3 regions of the Staphylococcus parequorum genome follow, and region 1 is predicted to be linked to each of the others. Evidence: predicted binding sites of a transcription regulator. Region 1 holds the regulator's gene; each other region holds the start of a gene.
What was found. The regulator CtsR, encoded in region 1, represses protease genes until heat stress. The targets are predictions, from matches to a motif close to ATGGTCAATAAAGGTCAAACA.
Positions count from the first base shown of each region.

Region 2: a site for CtsR is predicted at 5,291-5,311, ahead of clpB (ATP-dependent chaperone ClpB). Genes of this name have one in related genera too.
Region 3: a site for CtsR is predicted at 4,985-5,005, ahead of clpP (ATP-dependent Clp endopeptidase proteolytic subunit ClpP). Genes of this name have one in related genera too.

Region 1 is NZ_CP150682.1:2,812,819-2,819,961, reverse strand. It holds gene pdxT (pyridoxal 5'-phosphate synthase glutaminase subunit PdxT) at 1-500, shown strand, start outside; gene AAA453_RS13865 (NupC/NupG family nucleoside CNT transporter) at 552-1,766, opposite strand; gene AAA453_RS13860 (CtsR family transcriptional regulator) at 1,922-2,383, shown strand; gene AAA453_RS13855 (UvrB/UvrC motif-containing protein) at 2,400-2,951, shown strand; gene AAA453_RS13850 (protein arginine kinase) at 2,944-3,954, shown strand; gene AAA453_RS13845 (ATP-dependent Clp protease ATP-binding subunit) at 3,966-6,428, shown strand; gene radA (DNA repair protein RadA) at 6,776-7,143, shown strand, end outside.
Region 2 is NZ_CP150682.1:2,358,334-2,365,476, forward strand. It holds gene AAA453_RS11570 (beta-ketoacyl-ACP synthase III) at 1-6, opposite strand, end outside; gene AAA453_RS11575 (DUF2929 family protein) at 240-434, shown strand; gene AAA453_RS11580 (hypothetical protein) at 524-688, opposite strand; partial or broken gene AAA453_RS11585 (IS3 family transposase) at 868-2,469, opposite strand; gene clpB (ATP-dependent chaperone ClpB) at 2,633-5,242, opposite strand; gene AAA453_RS11595 (nuclear transport factor 2 family protein) at 5,530-5,949, shown strand; partial or broken gene AAA453_RS11600 (acyltransferase family protein) at 6,163-6,441, opposite strand; gene AAA453_RS11605 (metal-sulfur cluster assembly factor) at 6,839-7,143, opposite strand, start outside.
Region 3 is NZ_CP150682.1:2,488,425-2,495,567, forward strand. It holds gene AAA453_RS12280 (sugar-binding transcriptional regulator) at 1-945, opposite strand, end outside; gene AAA453_RS12285 (hypothetical protein) at 1,325-1,558, shown strand; gene AAA453_RS12290 (DUF4887 domain-containing protein) at 1,911-2,531, opposite strand; gene AAA453_RS12295 (hypothetical protein) at 2,821-3,009, shown strand; gene AAA453_RS12300 (TIGR01777 family oxidoreductase) at 3,388-4,284, shown strand; gene clpP (ATP-dependent Clp endopeptidase proteolytic subunit ClpP) at 4,355-4,939, opposite strand; tRNA gene AAA453_RS12310 (tRNA-Arg) at 5,092-5,163, shown strand; gene AAA453_RS12315 (YitT family protein) at 5,380-6,225, opposite strand; gene whiA (DNA-binding protein WhiA) at 6,485-7,143, opposite strand, start outside.

The sequences.
Region 1 (7,143 bases):
GCGTAGCAGTTAAGCGTGTCGAACAGTTGGATGACATCGATGGATTGATTATACCAGGCGGAGAATCTACTACGCTACGTCGCTTAATGAATCTTTATGGATTCAAAGATGCTTTGCAACAATCCACATTACCTATGTTTGGTACTTGTGCTGGCTTAATTATCTTAGCAACGAACATTGTTGGGGAAGCAGGTTATTTAGATAAACTGAATATCACTGTTCAAAGAAATTCTTTTGGCCGACAAGTTGATAGCTTTGAAAGTGAGTTAGATGTGAAAGGAATTGCCAAAGATATTGAAGGCGTATTTATTAGAGCACCTCATATAGAAAGTGTGCATGGAGAAGCGAGTGTGCTTAGCACAGTTGGTGATAAAATTGTAGCTGTTCAACAAGGATGTTATTTAGGCGTTTCATTTCATCCTGAATTAACAGATGACTACAGAGTCACACAATATTTCATTGAATCAATAGTTAAACCGACCGTAACTGAAAAAGTATAAAAAAAGAGCGATAAGGTATTGATACCTTGTCGCTCTTTTAAATATTAATTTTTAAATAAAGAATCCTGCAATGGCTGCAGAAATAAATGAAACTAATGTAGCACCGAATAATAATTTTAGACCAAATCGTGCTACTACATCGCCTTTTTCGTTGTTAAGCGATTTAATCGCGCCAGAGATAATACCGATAGAGCTAAAGTTTGCGAATGATACTACGAATACTGAGATAACGCCTTTCGCATGTTCACTCATATCTTTAACTTTACTTAGACTTTCCATTGCAACAAATTCATTTGATAATAATTTCGTTGCCATAATAGAACCAGCTTGTACAGCTTCATGCCATGGCACACCCACTAAGAATGCGAATGGTGCAAATACGAAACCGATTAGTGTTTGGAAGTCCCAAGTAATGCTACCACCTGAAATACCAGTGAAAATCGCACTAACTACGCCATTTAGTAAAGCGATAATAGCGATATAACCAATTAACATTGCCCCAACAATGATTGCTACTTTAAACCCATCTAAAATGTATTCCCCTAACATTTCGAAGAAGGATTGTTTGCCTGTTTCACTTTCTTCAACTATTAATTTATCTTCTTTTGGTTCAACTTTGTAAGGGTTGATGATAGAAGCAATAATGAAACCGCCAAAGAGATTTAAGACAACTGCCGTAACAACAAAGCGTGGTTCAATTAATGTGAAGTAAGCTCCAATAATTGATGCGGAAACGGTAGACATTGCTGAAGCAGTTAATGTATAAAGACGTTGTTTTGGAATGTGAGCAAGTTCTTTTTTTAATGAAATAAAAACTTCTGATTGTCCCAAAATAGCTGCTGCAACAGCGTTATATGATTCTAAACGACCCATACCATTAATTTTAGATATTACTAAACCTAAGACATTAATAATTACAGGTAAAATACGTGTATATTGTAAGATACCAATTAATGCTGATATGAAAACAATTGGTAATAATACGTTAAAGAAGAAAGGCGGATTTTCTGGATCTATGTATTGAATGCCACCAAATACAAAGTTCACACCTTCTGCTGCTTGTGCTAATAAGTAATTAAAGCCTACTGAAATGCCACCAATGACTGTAATCCCAAATTTTGTTTTTAACAAAATAAATGCCATGACAAGTTGTATTACAAGTAGTAAGCCAACATATTGCCAACGAATATTTTTTCTGTCGGAACTGAAAAGAAAGGCTAACCCAATAAATACTACAATCCCAATTAAACCGATAATAATATGCATATTTTTCATCCCTTTTATTTTTTTCTTAATATCTATAATACAATAAAACTGGTAGCACTTACATCCATAAACTAATATTTTTTAATCATATTGGTTGAAAAAGGTCAAAGTTGGTCATATAATATAGTCAAAGAAGGTCAAAAGAGGTGATAATCATGCACAATATGTCTGACATCATAGAACAGTACATTAAGAAATTATTTGAAGACACCAATAAAGACGTTGTAGAACTTCAACGTGCAAATATTGCACAGCGCTTTGACTGCGTGCCTTCTCAACTGAATTATGTAATTAAAACACGTTTTACAAATGAACATGGTTATGAGATTGAAAGTAAAAGAGGTGGTGGTGGGTACATCCGAATCACCAAAATTGAAAATAAAGACGAAACAGGTTACATTAATCACTTACTTCAATTAATAGGACCATCTATTTCTCAGCAACAAGCGTATTACATCATAGATGGTTTATTAGATAAAAAATATATCAATGAACGTGAAGCAAAAATGATTTATGCTGTCATTGATAGAGAAACACTGAAAATGGATGTATTATCGAGAGATATTATACGGGCTAATATTATCAAACGTTTATTACCTGTAATAAATTATTACTAAAGCGAGGTGTTTAGTCGTGCTATGCGAAAATTGTCATTTAAACGAAGCAGAAGTTAAATTAGCAGTAAAAGGACAAGATGGTGTAAATGAAAAATGGGTTTGTTCGACATGTGCTCAGGGTGGCAATCCTTGGACACAAAACCAACAGTTACAATCCCAAGATGATATTGAAGGTGCATTTGTTGTAAAACAAATTTTACAGCACTTAGCAGCTAAACATGGTATTGATTTTGATGAAATTGCTTTTAAAGAAGAAAAAAGATGTCCTACTTGTCATATGACGTTAAAAGATATTGCACATGTTGGTAAATTTGGTTGTGCAAACTGCTATGCAACTTTTAAAGATGACATTGTCGACATTGTGCGTCGTGTGCAAGGTGGTCAAATTGAACACACAGGAAAAACACCTCGATCTTCGCATAGAAAATTAGCGCTTAAAAAACAAATTGAAGAAAAAAATTCATATTTAAATCAGCTTATTGAAGATCAGAATTTTGAAGAAGCTGCAATTGTTCGTGACGAAATTAAAGCACTGAATGACGATGGCGAGGTGAAACATGATGAGTGATAATGATATTAGTGCATACATGAGTGAGTGGATGCGCGATAAAGAAGAAAGTCCTGTCGTGATGTCTTCAAGAATCCGATTGGCTAGAAACTTAGAAAATCATGTCCATCCATTAATGTTTCCGTCAGAGCAGGATGGTTACAGAGTGATTAATGAGGTACAGGATGCGCTTCCCAACTTGTTTATGCAGCGCTTAGATACTATGGATCAGCAAAGCAAATATAAACTCGTTGCGAAACATCTCATAAGTCCTGAATTAATCAGACAACCTGCCTCAGCAGTGTTATTAAATGAGGATGAATCATTGAGTATCATGGTGAATGAAGAGGATCATATTCGAATTCAAGCTATGGGAAATGATTTATCACTGCAAACATTGTACGAGAATGCTTCTACTATAGATGATACACTTGATAGTGAGTTGGATGTAAGTTTTGATGAAACCTTAGGTTATTTAACAACTTGTCCGACAAATATTGGTACTGGCATGCGTGCGAGCGTGATGCTACATTTACCAGGTTTAACAATTATGAAGCGTATGAATCGCATCGCTCAAACGATTAACAGATTTGGTTTTACGATAAGAGGAATATTTGGTGAAAGTTCGCAAGTTTATGGTCATATTTATCAAATTTCAAATCAACTGACTTTGGGAAAAACGGAAGAAGAAATCATTGAAAGTTTAACTGAAGTTGTACAACAAATTATTAATGAAGAAATGCAAATTCGCGAACGTATGAACCGTCACAATCACATTGAAACATTGGACCGAGTATATCGTTCGTTAGGAATATTAAAATATAGTAGACTGATATCTATGGAGGAAGCATCACTGAGATTAAGTGAAGTGAAACTCGGTATTGATTTAGGCTATATTGAACTAGAAAACTTCAAATTTAATGAGTTAATGGTAGCAATACAATCGCCATTCTTATTAGATGATGAAGATGACAGAGTAGTAAATGAAAAAAGAGCAGATATATTAAGAGAACATATAAATTAGGAGGTCATGCTATGCTATTTGGTAGACTGACAGAACGTGCACAGCGTGTATTAGCACATGCTCAAGAAGAAGCAATTCGCTTAAATCATTCAAATATTGGAACAGAACATTTACTTTTAGGTTTGATGAAAGAACCTGAAGGTATTGCAGCTAAAGTATTAGAATCATTTGAAATTACTGAAGAAAAAGTAGTAGAAGAAGTAGAAAAATTAATCGGCCATGGTCAAGAACAGATGGGCGCTTTACACTATACACCTCGTGCGAAAAAAGTCATTGAATTATCAATGGATGAAGCGAGAAAATTACACCATAATTTTGTGGGAACAGAACACATTTTACTTGGTTTAATTAGAGAAAATGAAGGTGTAGCAGCACGTGTGTTTGCAAACTTAGACTTAAATATAACTAAAGCACGTGCACAGGTTGTTAAAGCATTAGGTAGTCCAGAGTTAAGTAATAAAAATGCACAAGCTAATAAATCTAATAACACACCAACTTTAGATAGCCTTGCACGTGACTTAACAGTTATTGCAAAAGATGGCACACTAGATCCAGTTATTGGTAGAGACAAAGAAATTACAAGAGTCATTGAAGTTTTAAGTCGTCGTACTAAAAATAACCCAGTACTCATTGGTGAGCCAGGTGTTGGTAAAACTGCAATTGCAGAAGGCTTAGCTCAAGCGATTATTAAAAATGAAGTACCTGAAACGCTTAAAAATAAACGCGTAATGTCACTTGATATGGGAACAGTTGTAGCTGGTACGAAATATCGAGGCGAATTTGAAGAGCGCTTGAAAAAAGTAATGGAAGAAATTCATCAAGCAGGTGACGTTATACTATTCATCGATGAATTACACACATTAGTAGGCGCAGGCGGTGCTGAAGGTGCTATTGACGCATCAAACATCTTGAAACCTGCACTTGCACGAGGAGAACTACAATGTATCGGTGCAACGACATTAGATGAATATCGTAAAAACATTGAAAAAGATGCAGCACTTGAACGTCGTTTCCAACCAGTTCAAGTTGACGAACCAACAGTTGAAGATACGATTGAAATCTTAAAAGGATTACGTGATCGTTATGAAGCGCATCACCGTATTAATATTTCAGATGAAGCGGTAATCTCAGCTGCTACTTTAAGTCACCGTTATATTTCAGATCGTTTCTTACCTGATAAAGCAATCGACTTAATCGATGAAGCAAGTTCTAAAGTTAGACTTAGAAGTCATACAACACCACCGAACTTGAAAGAATTAGAACAAGAAATTGAGCAAGTTAAAAATGAAAAAGATGCTGCGGTACATTCACAAGAATTCGAAAATGCAGCAAATCTTCGTGATAAACAAACGAAATTAGAAAAACAATACGAAGAAGCTAATAATAATTGGAAGAACGCGCAAAATGGCGACAATACTGCTTTATCAGAAGAAGATATCGGAGAAGTTATCGCTGGTTGGACTGGAATTCCATTAACGAAAATTAATGAAACAGAATCAGACCGTTTATTAAACTTAGAAGATACACTTCATAACAGAGTGATTGGACAAAAAGCTGCTGTAACGTCTATCAGTAAAGCGGTTAGACGTGCGAGAGCTGGATTGAAAGATCCTAAACGTCCTATCGGTAGCTTTATCTTCTTAGGTCCTACAGGTGTAGGTAAAACTGAATTAGCTCGTGCTTTAGCAGAGTCTATGTTTGGTGAAGATGACGCAATGATTCGTGTGGATATGAGTGAATTTATGGAAAAACATGCAGTCAGTCGTCTAGTTGGTGCGCCTCCAGGTTATGTAGGTCATGATGATGGTGGGCAATTGACTGAAAAAGTAAGACGTAAACCTTATTCTGTTATCTTATTTGATGAAATTGAAAAAGCACACCCAGATGTATTTAACATCTTATTACAAGTGCTTGATGATGGACATCTTACTGATACAAAAGGACGTCGTGTAGATTTCCGTAATACAGTAATTATTATGACATCAAACGTTGGTGCGCAAGAATTACAAGATCAACGCTTTGCAGGTTTCGGTGGCGCATCAGAAGGCCAAGATTACGAAACAATTCGTAATACAATGATGAAAGAATTGAAAAATGCTTTCCGTCCAGAATTCTTAAACCGTGTTGATGACATTATTGTATTCCACAAACTTTCTAAAGAAGAATTGAAAGAAATTGTAACAATGATGATTAACAAACTAACAAATCGTTTATCTGAACAAGATATCAATATCGAAGTTACAGATGCGGCAAAAGAAAAAATTGCTGAAGAAGGCTACGATCCAGAGTATGGTGCTAGACCATTAATTCGTGCAATTCAAAAAACAGTAGAAGATAATTTAAGTGAATTAATTTTAGATGGTAACCAAATTGAAGGTAAAAAAGTCGAAATTGATCATGACGGTAAAGAATATAAATATAATATTCAAGATAGAAAAGAAAAAAAGAAAGATAAAGAAACAACAGAATCATAAGTTAATCACTACAAGTGAGTTTTTATAGATTATAGTGCCTCTCAAATGTGCTCGTTCGCCTTTGAGAGGCGCTTTTTGTTTAATAATAGAAAATTTAAAGCATTCTTAAAAAAACTAGAATATCATTTTCATTCGATAAATTTATAATATTATTGGCAGTATATATCTATGCATGGTATTTTATAAAAACAACTTTTATATAAACGCAGCTAGATCAAAGTATGATTATACACAAGTGTAAAAAAACCAACCGTAAAGGTTGTAGTAAGTTAAATAAGATTAAAATTTGTTTTTAAACAGGTTGAGGTATAAAATAGATTTGTTCAATGAAAGATGGAGGTGCAATCGTGGCCAAGAAGAAAGTTGTTTTTGAATGTATGGCATGTGGCTATCAGTCCGCAAAATGGATGGGTAAATGCCCGAATTGTGGTGGCTGGAACCAAATGGAAGAAATTGTTGAGCAAAAGGCGGCAAGTCCAAAACATGGCGTGCGCAGTCGTGACCGCGACAATGTTTCAAAAGTACAGAAGTTAAACGAAATTAAACAAGAGACGACACCACGTGTTACAACCAAGTCAGAGGAATTTAATCGTGTGCTCGGTGGAGGTATCGTCAATGGTTCTCTCGTATTGATTGGTGGAGATCCTGGTATAGGAAAATCAACATTACTATTACAAATATGTGCGGCACTATCACAATCACATAATGTCTTATA
Region 2 (7,143 bases), 450 kb from region 1:
GTCCATGGTTGTACACCTTCTTATTTTTGATTTTAATTTTAATACCAGGTATTAATTTAACATAATACACATTTCAAATACAAGAACAACAGCTAACTTATAAGATGTTTTACAGATTAATTATAATTTAAACCTTCTATTATAACAATGTAAAACTATGAATCTAACTTTGCTACTATACAAATAGCGCTTTCTTATTTATAATGAACTTATATATATTATATTGGAGGCATTACATAATGAAATACCTCGCAACTTTATTTTGGTCTATTGTCTTATTGCAAATGATTAACTTTGTGCTTAATAGTTTAGCAGGTGGTGGCGAGCTTAACCTCATCACACCTATTGTAGGCGCGATATTTTTCACTATTATTATTGTTTTATTTGAAATGGTTATTAAAGGCAATAATGATGATACAAAGGAACAACATTAGAGCGCGTCTATAATTAGACTCGTATAAAATGCCAACAAAGTCAGAGACTTTGTTGGCATTTTTTGTGCACGCTTTCCACGGGCACAATCTCATCCTGTAGTCAGCAGTCGCATCAAATCACTGTCAGCTTTTAAATCTTGATTGCTAATTTCTTCATTCATCTCTAATTTGAGCTTAGGTAAAATCTCTGTTTGTATGAGTTCTTCATAAAGTGATTTCGACTTTTCAATCACATTTTTATACTTCTTATACATAAGACACCTCGTTTTAAAGTTATGTTAGAGTAACTTTATTATACGAAAGTGGCTTATTTTTTTGTATGAATTTATATAATTGTACCGATTTTAACATAGAAAAGCAGCAATCCATTAGAAACTGAACTGCACCCAGTCAAGTAGACAAGTAAATAATTAAATTTTAGGTTGATCTCGTATTAAGCGAGATCAGCCATTTTTAATGTGATGCGCTCATTATTAAAAAAATGAATATAATCATCTATAATAATTTTAGCTCTTTCTATATTCTCAAATAAATAATGTTTATTTCCTCTATAAATCTCACTTTTAATAATCCCCCAAACACTTTCCATTGGTCCATTATCTATACATCTACTAACACGCGACATACTTTGAATTACGCCAAAGCGATTTAATTTATCTCTAAATCGCCTAGATGTGTATTGGTACCCTCGTTCACTATGCAAAAGAATACCTTCGGTAGAGTCCATATTACATACTGCTTTATCAAAAGTGTTAAATACGAGTTGATTATTATTTGAAGCACTTGTTTCATAACTAACTATTTTATTTGTACCTAAATCATAAATAGCACTTAAATATACTTTGTTTCCAGCTTTAAGTCGAAACTCAGTTACATCAGTTAACCATTTAACGTTAGGTTTATCTTCTTGAAATTCACGATTCAATATATTTTCAGCTGTGATTTGAGGCGTTGAACGTTTATATGGTGTTCTCTTACGACGTATGACAGCAGTTAGCCTCAGTTTTTTCATTAATCGATAAATACGCTTCTGATTCACTTTTTTACCTAATTTAATTCGAATATAAATGTAAATACGTCTGTAACCATAAATGCCTTTATATTTATCATATATTTCTTGTATGTCTTCCATTAAAGATTCGTTTTCTACATCTCTTTGTGTAGGTACGCGATGAATCCATTTATAATAACTGGATCTTGAAATTCCAAGCGTTTGGCATAGTTGTTGAACAGGATATTCTTCTTTTAGCGTTTGGATCGTTTCGTATGCCGTGATTTGTTTGATTTTTGATTCATCATCTCTCTTTCTATTTCTTGATATTTTTTTAAAACTTTATTTTCCATTTCTAAAATTTTATTACGTTCTTTTAATGCTTTAATTTCAGCTTCATTAACTTCTTCAGAAGTTAATATTGATTGAGGTTTACCTTTACCTCGACCATCGATTAGACCGTCAGCCGCCATGCTCTTTATATTTTTGTATCCATTGGTACACTTGACCGTAAGTAACATTAAATCTTTGGGCTATTTCTTTGTAACTTAATTCATTATCCAGATAAAATTTAACGATATTTAATTTTTCTTCATAAGTCGTTTTTTTCGCTTTCATTATATACACCTCAGATATTGAAGAATAATTTTGGTTCTCTTTATCCTCAGTATAACGTTTTGTCCAATTAATTATAGTCTTATGTGATGGCACGTTGTATTTAATCGCTAAATCTCGATAAGATAACTCACTATGAAAATATTCATCAACAACGTTCATTTTAAATTCTTTTGAATAACTATTGTTATTTGATTTTGGAATCAACGATTCCATACCTTTATCTAAATATTGATAGTATTTATCTCTTAATATACCTGTATGAATATCTAGGTTTAATTCATCTACAATATTCGCAAAACTCATGCCTTCTTCATATTTGTCAAAGGCAATAAGAAGTGAATTTAAATCTACTTTAAGTTTTTGAGACACAAAAAAACTCCCTTCAAAGTTTTTACTTTTTAAGTGTCTACTTTGAAGGGAGCATATCAAACTAATAGATTGCTGCTTTTAATTTGAGAATGGGATATTTATGTCTCAGACTCTTATCTACGTGCTACACCATTCCTGTTATTGGGTTCGTATTATTATTTTAAGGTGACGCTCTATTTAAATGTTTTACTTATCAGAAGCTTGTTAATTAAAATTATACTTATTCCGTGTCTGGTTTAATTTCTTCAAATGTCAAACCATCATCCGATAAGTCTATGTTTACTTTCGTGCCTTCTGTTAAGTTTTCTTTAATCATTTTACGTGCCAATGGTGTTTCAATTTGTCTTTGAACAAAACGTTTCAATGGTCGAGCACCAAATTGTGGTTCATACGCTTCTTCACCTAGCCATGCTTTTGCTTTATCAGACACATCAATTGAGAGTCGTTGTGACATAAGTCTGATGTTCAATTGTGCTAATATTTTATCTACAATTAAACTCATATCTCCAATTGTTAATGGTTTAAAGAGTACAATATCATCCATACGATTGATAATTTCAGGTTTGAAGTATTGGTTTAAGCTATTCATCACAGCTTTTTCAGTTGCATCTGTGATGACACCTGCATCCTTAACGTTTTCTAATAGCACTTGAGAACCTATATTACTTGTCATAATAATAATTGTATTTTTAAAATCAACTTCTCGCCCTTTAGAATCCGTTAAACGACCTTCTTCTAATATTTGTAAAAGCACATTAAATACATCTGAATGCGCTTTTTCAATTTCATCTAACAATATCACTGAATATGGATTACGGCGAACAGCTTCTGTTAATTGTCCACCCTCATCATGACCTACATAGCCTGGAGGCGCACCAATTAAACGTGAAACTGAGTGTTTTTCCATATATTCACTCATATCAATACGAATCATATGTTTTTCAGAATCAAATAACGTTGATGCTAATGATTTAGCTAGTTCTGTTTTACCGACACCTGTTGGACCTAAGAATAAGAAACTACCGATAGGTCTATTTGGATCTTTAATACCTGCACGTGCTCTTACAACAGCATCTGCAACTAAATCTACTGCTTTATCTTGTCCTACTACACGTTCATGTAAAATATCGGATAGATTTAATAATTTTTCTCTTTCAGTTTCAACAAGTTTAGATACTGGTATACCCGTCCAAGAACTAACGATATCGCCAATTTCTTCATCTGTTACTATTTCACGAATAATGCGATCATTATCACCGTTTTGTTCGTTTTGGAATGCATCTTCAAGTTCACGTAATTCTTTTTCTAATTCTGGAATTTTACCATGTTGTAATTCTGCTGCTTTTTCTAAATCATAATTGTTTTCAGCATCTTCTAATGCTTTTCTACTTTCATCTAACTCTGTACGTTTTTCTTGTAGTTTTGCTATTTTACTTTTTTCTTCTTCAACACGAGATTGTATCGCATTTTGTTTTTCTTTTTCATTAGATAATTCTTGTTGCAATTCTTGTAAACGCTGTTTACTTAAATTGTCAGATTCATTTTTTAAGGCACTTTCTTCTATTTCTAATTGCATCACTCGTCTATTGACTTGATCTAGTTCAGTAGGATTAGAACCCATTTCAGTACGGATTGTTGCACAAGCTTGATCCACTAAATCAATCGCTTTATCAGGTAAGAAACGATCTGTGATATAGCGATCTGATAATTCTGCAGCTGCTACGATTGCTTTGTCTTGTATACGGACACCGTGATACACTTCGTAACGCTCTTTTAGTCCACGTAAAATTGAAATTGTGTCTTCTACATCAGGTTCAGATACATTTACTTTTTGGAAACGACGTTCTAAAGCCGAATCTTTTTCAATATATTCTCTGTATTCATTTAACGTTGTTGCACCAATACAATGTAATTCACCGCGTGCAAGCATAGGTTTCAACATATTACCAGCGTCCATAGCGCCTTCTGTTTTACCCGCACCAACAAGCATATGGATTTCATCAATAAATAATAAAATTCTGCCATCTGAATCTTTCACTTCTTTTAATACTGCTTTCAAACGTTCTTCAAATTCACCACGATATTTGGCACCTGCTACAAGTGCACTTAAATCTAATTCAAAAATCGTTTTATCTAGTAAAGATTCAGGCACATCTTTACGTACAATACGTTGGGCCAGACCTTCAACAATAGCTGTTTTACCAACACCAGGTTCACCAATCAATACTGGGTTGTTTTTTGTTTTTCTACTTAAAATTCTGACTGTATTTCTAATTTCTTCGTCACGACCAATGACTGGGTCCATATTACCTTTACGTACTTCTTCAACTAAATCGCGACCATATTTTTCTAATGCTTCATAATTTGATTCTGGATTTTGTGACGTCACGTGATTACCCCCTCTTATTTTTTTAATAATTTCTTCGATGACCTCTTTTTTGTTACCGATAAACTGTTTTGTTGTTTCATCAATTTCCATGGCAGAAAGTATAAGATGTTCCATAGATATATATTCATCTTCATAGGACTTCATATAAGATTCTGCTTTATTTATAAGTTCATTTGCTTTAGGACTGATGTATTGCCCATATTGAATGTTTTCTCCTTGAACCGATGGATAACTTTTTAATTTTTCATTATATGCTTTAACAAGTTGTTCTGTATCAATATTTGCTCTTTCTAGAACACTTTTAAATAAGCTTTCATTTTCTTCAAGTGCTGCTTTAAGCACAGCTTCAATTTCTATATTTTGATTCTCATTTTCTTTTGCCAATTCAACTGCTTTTTGTAAAGCACCTTGAACTGCATAGGTCATTTGATTAATATCCAAAATGATTCACCTCACCATTAAGAGTTTGATCAAAACAAATCAAGTTTGACTTTGACTTTCTTTGACCTTAATTTAATTATAGTCCTTTTCATTTAAATAATCAACAAATTAGTCTACATTTTAAAATTTATTTTATTCTTTTATAAGTCAGTGTATATCAGTGTTTTGCCCATTTTCTACTACGCTTAAACACTGTTTTTATACTTTTAAATGACATTGTAAAAATTGGATTAAAATATATACTCTGCTAGACTGCTTGTAACTTTACAATAAAGGATGTGTCCAAAATGACCGAAGAAATGAAAACGCCTGTGCCACCTTTCAATGCGCAGACCGCCTTACAAAAAGTGAAAATGGCAGAAACTGCATGGAATACTAGAAATCCAGAACAAGTGTGCTTAGCATATACAGAAGACTCAGTTTGGAGAAATCGTAGTGAATTTTTCGAAGGTCGTGAGCAAATAAAAGCATTTCTTTATAGAAAATGGGATAAAGAACTAGATTATAAATTAATGAAAGCATTGTGGTGCTATACTGACAATCGTATATCTGTTAGATTTGAATACGAATGGCGAGATGCAAGTACAAATCAGTGGATGCGTACACATGGTAATGAACATTGGAAATTTAATGCCAATGGCCTCATGACAAGACGTGATATGAGTGCGAATGACTACCCTATTCATAAAGAAGATAAAAAATATTAAAGAATAAAGGTGCAATTAATCATATTGCTACTTTACGACCACTCTTGACTAGTAAATACAGCAATAGACAAAGACTACAGTTTGAAGCTATTGCCTTGGAAAACATGCATAAAAATGTCGACAAAGCATAAGAATTTGTTGATATTCTGAACGTCCTCAAAAATTGGGGGCGTTTTTATATACTTTTAATCACAAACTTTCACATATTACTTTCTACATTATGCATAATTTTTTAGATAGTATATGTTTTAATATTTCATCAGTCATAGCTTCAATACCTGACTTTTCTAAATGAATACCATTTGGTGCAAAGTATTCAGAGTGACCCTCAAAACGTTTGTACCAATCGATGAGCGTGACATTATCATGCTTTTCAGCTGCATTATTCATCGACACATTAACGTGTCTCTCATACTTTCTTAGTACACGCGTGTTTTTCAAATAAACTTTAGCGCTACTAAAATTACCAATTAATTCATCTAATTGTTCTTCAGATGGTATGGTATGTACTAAATTTTTCTCAATTTTTACTGTATTAAAAGTTGTTTTTTATTAGAATCTGTATTTTTACCTCAATGTTCAAAGGTTCCTACAAAAACGAATAGCGTTGGAATCAAAATAATAATCAATATTACAGTTCTAATAAATATACCCTTGTTAAGCTTATTTAACGTAAATATTTTGAAACCATTCTTTCTAAACGGTGTCTTAATATAACGATAAGATAATTCTGCGTAGCAACCTATTACCACAACACTTTTAATGAATTGAACAATATAAAAATAAATACCTTAAATTGCTCAAAGTTTTCAAACAAAAAAACTAGCCTAAGTGAAAGTACATTTAAAAACGTACTTACTAGACTAGTTTTCATTCTAAATATTAAAGCTTAGCTTACACCTAAAGCAATTTTAGCGTAACGAGACATCTTATCTTTGCCCCATGGTGGACTCCAAACGATATTAATCTCTGTATCCTTAACTTCCGGAACTTCAGCTAATACTTCTTTCACTTGATTCATAATCTGCGGCCCCATTGGACAACCCATAGAAGTCAGTGTCATATCTACTGTGCATAAGCCTTCATCATCAACATTCACATTATATATTAAGCCTAAGTTCACAATATCAATTCCTAACTCAGGGTCAATTACCATTTCTAAAGCACCTAATATGCTATCTTTTAAATCTTCCT
Region 3 (7,143 bases), 320 kb from region 1:
GTAAGCTTTAATAGCTTCTCCTTTTGATCTACCCCCAGCTACGGCAAAGATAAACTTCTTCGACTCAAGATCTTCTAACTGTAGTCCAATCGTTTTCACTTTATGGACAATGTCACCCTGATCATCGAAATAATATCCAAATGCTTCTCCCGAGGCATTGTGATGTTGAAGTTTCTCTATAACTTCACTAGGTGATTGACGTCTTCGCGCCATCTTCAGCGCATCACCAATGCCGTGGATTGTAATATTGGATTCTTTAATTTTCTCAAGTGAATGGATGACTGATGGTTCTAACATAAGCGTGTTATATGTTGTCTCACTTACATTATCTGGGACATACAATGTGGTATAATCACCGTTCGTTTGCTGCGCCATACTTGCAGCAATCGTATTCGCTTGATATACAACATTTTCACCAAGCCCTCCACGCGCAGGTACGAATAATACATTGTACGGTTGCTTGTGCATGGCTTCGCTAACATATGCCATTGTTGAACCACCAGTCACAGAAACTATTGCATGTTCGTAAAGAATATCTTCTACAAGTTGTCCCGCCTGACGTGACAACTCAACCTTAACTGTTTTATCAGCATCTGAATCGCCAGGTATGACGTAAACTTCTTTGATGTTGTACTGCTCTTTAATAACTTGCGCAAGATGATGATCATCTGAATAAATATTGAAATAGCTATTCAATTGACGAATTGTTGTTTCACCTTCTTCAGTTATTTCCATACCTGTCGGTTTAACTTTGATAAGTTCTTGTTTCTTCAATATATCTGTTTCAGAACGTAATACGCGTTCAGTCAAATCCATGTATTCACTTAAACTTCGTCTACCTACGGGTTGATGCTTGGAGATAGTAGTGAGTATTGAAAAACGACGATACATCTTTTCAACAATTTCTGGAACTAACTTTTGTTGAATTTTTATCAAGTCCTTCACTACTATCCACCTCCATTTCCATTTAAAGGGTCAAGTTCTAACCATAGATTGACTTTTTGCGTCCCTGGTGGGACAAAAAAATATAACCTCTTATAACAGCAATACTACTACTATATTTTTCAAATTGCAAGAGAAATACCTATCTATTAATTATTGACTATTGACCATTAAAATTTTAGTTACTTTTGTAACTGTCTACAATAATTTAATACCCGTTAAAAACATCAATTAATCATTCATACTTATTATTTTTTAATAGTACATATAATAATATAAACACATATTATTCACATTCTTGGGCTTTTACAAGCGTGAATGATTGAATGGTTGTCCTATTATCATTAAAATAGCTTTATAATACTATTTTGGAGGAAAAACTATGTCACAAAAAGATCAACCAGAGGTTATCGATCCGGATGACCAACGATATAAGAACCCAGATCATTTTAATAAGCATAGTCAAAAACCATACGCTGGTACACAACAACACCAGTCATATAACTATACGAAAAATGTCGGTTGTGGTTGTGGGCCATTCGGTTGTTTGAGTGGTTGCATCACTTTAATACTCTTGTCATCACTTCTTACTTTCTTATTAAACTTCTTATTTTAATTCAATCTGATTCATATTAGCTTTTACTTTATTTAAAATTATAAATGCCCTGCACTTCAAGTTAATTAAAATATAGTTTAAAAATAAAGTCTGTATTGGCCTTTATATGAGTTCGACTAATTACTAATGATAAATGATTGATTAATTTTAAAAAAATGACAGTAATTTGCTACGACTCCTACAGGAGATGCACCAACTAAAGTCTAAAGCTGTACTCATGTGGGACACGTGCATAAAAAATGCCAACAAAGTCGTAGTCTTTGTCGATAATATAAAAAGAAGCACTCGTTTGCACGAGTGCTTCTTTTTAATAAATTATGCACCTATATCTACTAAACAGTTATTAACAATATTAATCTTCTTCTGATGAATTTGAGTCATTGTTTTGTGATGATTTTTCTTGTGTGTCAGCTTGACTACTTCTTTCTTCTGTTGAAGGTTCAGGCGTTTGCTCTTCAGTTGAAGGTTCTGAAGTTCTTTCTTCTGTTGATGGCTCAGGTGTTTTTTCCTCTGTCGTACGCTCTTCGGTAGTACGTTCTTCAGTAGTACGTTCCTCTGTAGTTTGCTCTTCAGTAGAGCGTTCTTCAGTTGTTGCTTCTTTTGTTTTTTCAGGAGAGTCTTTTTCTTCTTCTGTTGTACGTTCAGCTGTTGCAGGTTGCTGAGTTTGCTGTTGAGTTTGTTGCGTCTCTTGTGTCTGTTGCGTAGTTGGAACTTGCTGAGTTTGTTGTTGAGTTTCTTGTGATTCTTCTGTCGATTTCTCTTTTTTCTTATCTTTTTCTTCTTTAGTCTTTTCTTTTTTCTTATCTTTTTCTTCTTGCTTTTGATCAGCTAAACGTTCATCGGCTTGTTTCGAATGATCTACAAAGGCAAAAATGGCAAAAACTAATCCACCTACTAATAACAAGACAATAATCGCGCTCACAATTTTTGCAAAAGTGCTCATTTTCTTGTTATTTTGATTATGCTTTGGCATAAGCTCCCCTCACTTCAATTTATATCATAACTTTTATATTTATTCTAAATGTACTTTCATTAACAAATGTATATTTTACACTATTTTTTATACTAATCAAACCGATTAACTATTTTTTAATATGGATGTTATCTTGATGTCATATCTATTGTAAAATACAAATATGTCTTAATATTTTATGTTTCAATTTAATATTAATCTAAACCAAACTATATTTACAATACTTTTATTTAATTTCAAATGATACTTTACATGTTTCACTATTATCATAACAGGATGTGAGCTAAATATGAATAAACATGATTTATTAAATGATTTAGAGCAGCAGGATCACCATAACAAAAAAGGCCTTCGCCAAATGATGGTTGAAAATGATAACTATGAACCAAAGCCCACTTCAAAAAAGCGTTATTTTTTCTTTAGTTTTATAATTTTCCTTCTATTAGTTATTTTCAGTCTAATTTTTCTTTTCATCTAATAGTAAAGCTGTAAAAATCTTATTGAGGATACATTTATATAAGCGCTATCTAAATAAAAAGATAGTTATAAATCTTTAATTACGTTAGCATATAAATATAGGCCTATACGATAATCGCATAGGCCACTACTAAAGGGAGTCAAAATTTTACCTTCGTTAGTATATTATGGGGTATACTCGAAATAATTAAGAGATGATTAATTAATATCGAAGGTACCCTTATTATAACGGCATCCTATATTATTTTAAATACTTCTTAAGATGACTAAATGACATATTCTTGAACAATTTTCGAAAGAATTATGTCAGAAAAGCAATTAGCTTGAGTCGTTTTTAATCATTACAGTCTAAAGCATTACTATTTTATGAGGTGATATAATGAAACACTATTTAATAACAGGCGGCACAGGTATGGTTGGTAGCCAACTCGTTGAAGCTATCAAGCAAAGTGATGCGCATATAACGATACTTACTAGACAAGACAAATCAACTTCACATCCCAAAATAACATACGTTAATTGGTCTAAAGCAAATTGGGAATCTCAAATTCCTGATATTGACATTGTTATTAACCTTGCAGGTGCAAGTTTAATGAAACGGTGGACAAAAGAACATAAACAAGCAATTATGTTGAGTCGCATACAGTCTACGCAAGCATTATTCGACTTGTTTAAAAATCGCAAACAAAAACCTTCAGTATTCTTCAATGCGAGTGCAGTTGGTTATTACAAACCAGATTACGATCGAACTTATACAGAATTATATCAATCACTCCCATTTGATTTCTTATCGGAAGTAGTTTACCAATGGGAACGTCGTGCACGTCAGTTTGAATCATTAGGCACACGTGTTGTAATTGGTAGATTTGGCATGATTCTTGCAGAAGATGGAGGCGCCTTACCTTTAATGAAACTACCATATGAATTTTACCTTGGTGGTAAACTCGGTTCAGGTAGACAATGGTATTCTTGGATTCATTTAGATGATTTAACAAGAGCAATTCTCTATACAATTAACCACGGAAATGCGCAAGGCGTTTTCAACTTTACAGCGCCTATTGTTGAACATCAAAATTTATTCGGCTATACACTGGCACGTGTCACACACCGCCCCCATTTCACTTGGGTGCCTGCATTAGCCTTAAGATTAGCTTTAGGTCAAATGTCTACAGTTGTATTAGACACACAAAAAGTAATTCCAAATAAATTACAGGCTATAGATTTTAAATTTAAATATCCAGATTTAAAAATAGCTTTAGAAGATTTAGTAAAATAATGAATAAAAAAAGACAAGCCACATAATGTGACTTGTCTTTTTTACTTAAGCTTTTATATTATTTTTAATATTATGCTTCAGGAACCATAACTTGGTCAACTAAACCGTATTCTTTAGCTTCTTCAGCTGATAAGAAATTATCACGATCTGTATCTTTTTCAATTTTTTCAATTGACTGACCAGTACGATCTGCTAAAATTTGGTTTAATTTTGAACGTGTTTTAAGAATATGATTCGCAGCAATTTCAATTTCTGTTGCTTGACCTTGCGCACCACCAAGTGGTTGGTGAATCATTACTTCAGCATTTGGTAAAGCAAAACGTTTACCTTTTGCTCCTGCTGCAAGTAGGAATGAACCCATTGAGGCAGCCATACCAATACAGATTGTTTGTACATCTGGTTTAATGTGTTGGATTGTATCATAAATTGCAAATCCAGCCGTCACACTTCCGCCCGGTGAATTGATATAAAGATAGATATCTTTTTCAGCATCTTGTGCTTGTAGGAATAATAATTGTGAAACTATAGAGTTTGCTACATTATCATCGATTTGTGAACCTAACATAATAATACGGTCTTTTAATAAACGTGAGTAAATGTCATATGCACGTTCCCCACGGTTTGTTGTTTCAATTACTGTAGGTATTAAATTCATTAATATTGCCTCCTCATTTCTAATTGATAAATTTATTTTAACTCAAAAGTCAAATATGGTCAAAAATTAAGCTCGAAATTTCACGAAACTTACATTATTCTTATTGACCGTTACTTCTAAGATTTGTACACTTGTATTACCGTGTTTTTTAACCCCTCGTAGTGTAATGGATAACACGTAAGATTCCGGTTCTTAAAATGGGGGTTCGATTCCCTTCGAGGGGACTTTCATAAGATTTTCTAAACATCACCCGATACCATAGGTTATTTATATATCTATGATGTCGGGGTTTTGTTTTTTATATTTAAAAACACTCAAACCATTAACCACTTTTATCATATACCCTTTTTCAATATATCTAGTAATCTATGTAGTTTATAATATGCTAAAAATCTATGCAAGACAATTGTTTCTCATTATTAAAACAAGACTTTATAGGTTTATTTTACATTTATAAAACTACTACCTAAAACATCTCTCACATCATGGATTACTAAAAAGGCATTTTCATCTTCTTCGTTAACAAGCTTTTTCACTCTTGTTACTTGAGATTGTGGCACTACCACGTATAGCATACGCGTCTCACTCTTAGCATAGCCACCTTTACCAGTTAATATCGTAGAACCTCTACCTGTAAAAGCATTAATTTTATCGCTAATTGTTTCGCTTTTACTTGATATAACAGTAACTGCTTTTTTAGGATTAAACCCTTCTATGATAAACGATGTCGCTCTTTCGGTTACGAATAGCATAATGATTGTAAATAACACATTTTGTAAAGGGAGTACCATTAAAAAAGATAGCACGACAAGCGCATCCAATACAAAGATGCCTTGTGATGTTTTAATTTCTGAATATTTATTAATTATCTTAGCTATGACTGAGGTGCCTCCGAGTGTACTACCCGTCGCAATAACTAAACCTCCGCCAATACCAATGATAGCCCCACCAAACACAGCGTTAATCACAAAATTATCCACACCTAGATTTATATTTTCAGTTAAATGTAAAAAAAGTGAGAGTGACGTATTTGCTATAACTGTATATACTGCAGTCGTTTTACTCAAAAATTTCCAACCAATTAATACAACAAGTGTATTGATAATTAATGAAGTCCACGCAGGCGACAATCCAAATGAATATAATAGTGCTAGGGATATACCAACAGTGCCCCCATCTCCTAAGTTAGATCCAAGTAAAAAACAATTGACACCTATTGCATTAATAAACGTGCCTATTATACAAAGGATAATATTTTTAGAATGCTTATTAAACAGTTTTGACATAAACTCACTCCTTCGACTCCAAGAACAATAGGTTTGAAGCATTGTTCTATTGCTATTACGCATCATAAATTGTATTAATTATATAAAAAAACACCTCTTTATAGAGGCGTTAATAGTCAAAATGAAATTATACAATTATTTTATAATAATTCTAGCACAACTATTTCACGTATGACTAGATTTATTTTTAATAATGCCCTAAAATTTCTCAAAGTCAGTATTGAAGGGTCCAAACTGAAATTTAAAACTGTAAAGCATATTATTTCAGTTCAATTGGTTCGCCGCTTCTCAACTTATCCGCCATTTCATTCAACTTTCTTAATCGATGATTCACACCAGATTTAGATATATTGCCAGAAGTCATCATTTCACCTAATTCTTTAAGTGACACTTCTTGATGTTCTACTCTTAGTCTTGCAATTTCACGTAATCTTTCAGGTAAATTATCTAGACCAATTTCTTGGTCAATTAAACGAATGCTTTCTACATGTTTCATAGAGGCACTTACTGTTTTGTTCAAATTAGCAGTTTCACAATTCACCAATCTGTTAACAGAGTTTCTCATATCACGTACAATACGGACATCTTCAAATTTCAATAGTGCTTGATATCCACCGATTAAACTTAAGAAATCAGAAATTTTTTCCGCTTCTTTTAAATAAGCAATACTACCTTTTTTTCGTTCGAGATGCTTGGCGTTCAAATCATATTTATTCATTAACTGCGTTATACCTTCAGAATGGTCTTCATATAATGAAAATATTTCTAAATGATAAGATGATGTTTCTGGATTGTTTACTGAGCCACCAGCAAGAAAAGCACCACGTAAATAACTTCTTCTCATTTCATCATCATGAATCAATGCTTCATCAATTTCGTGCGTAAAGACGCCACTTTTTAAAATACCTAATTCATCCA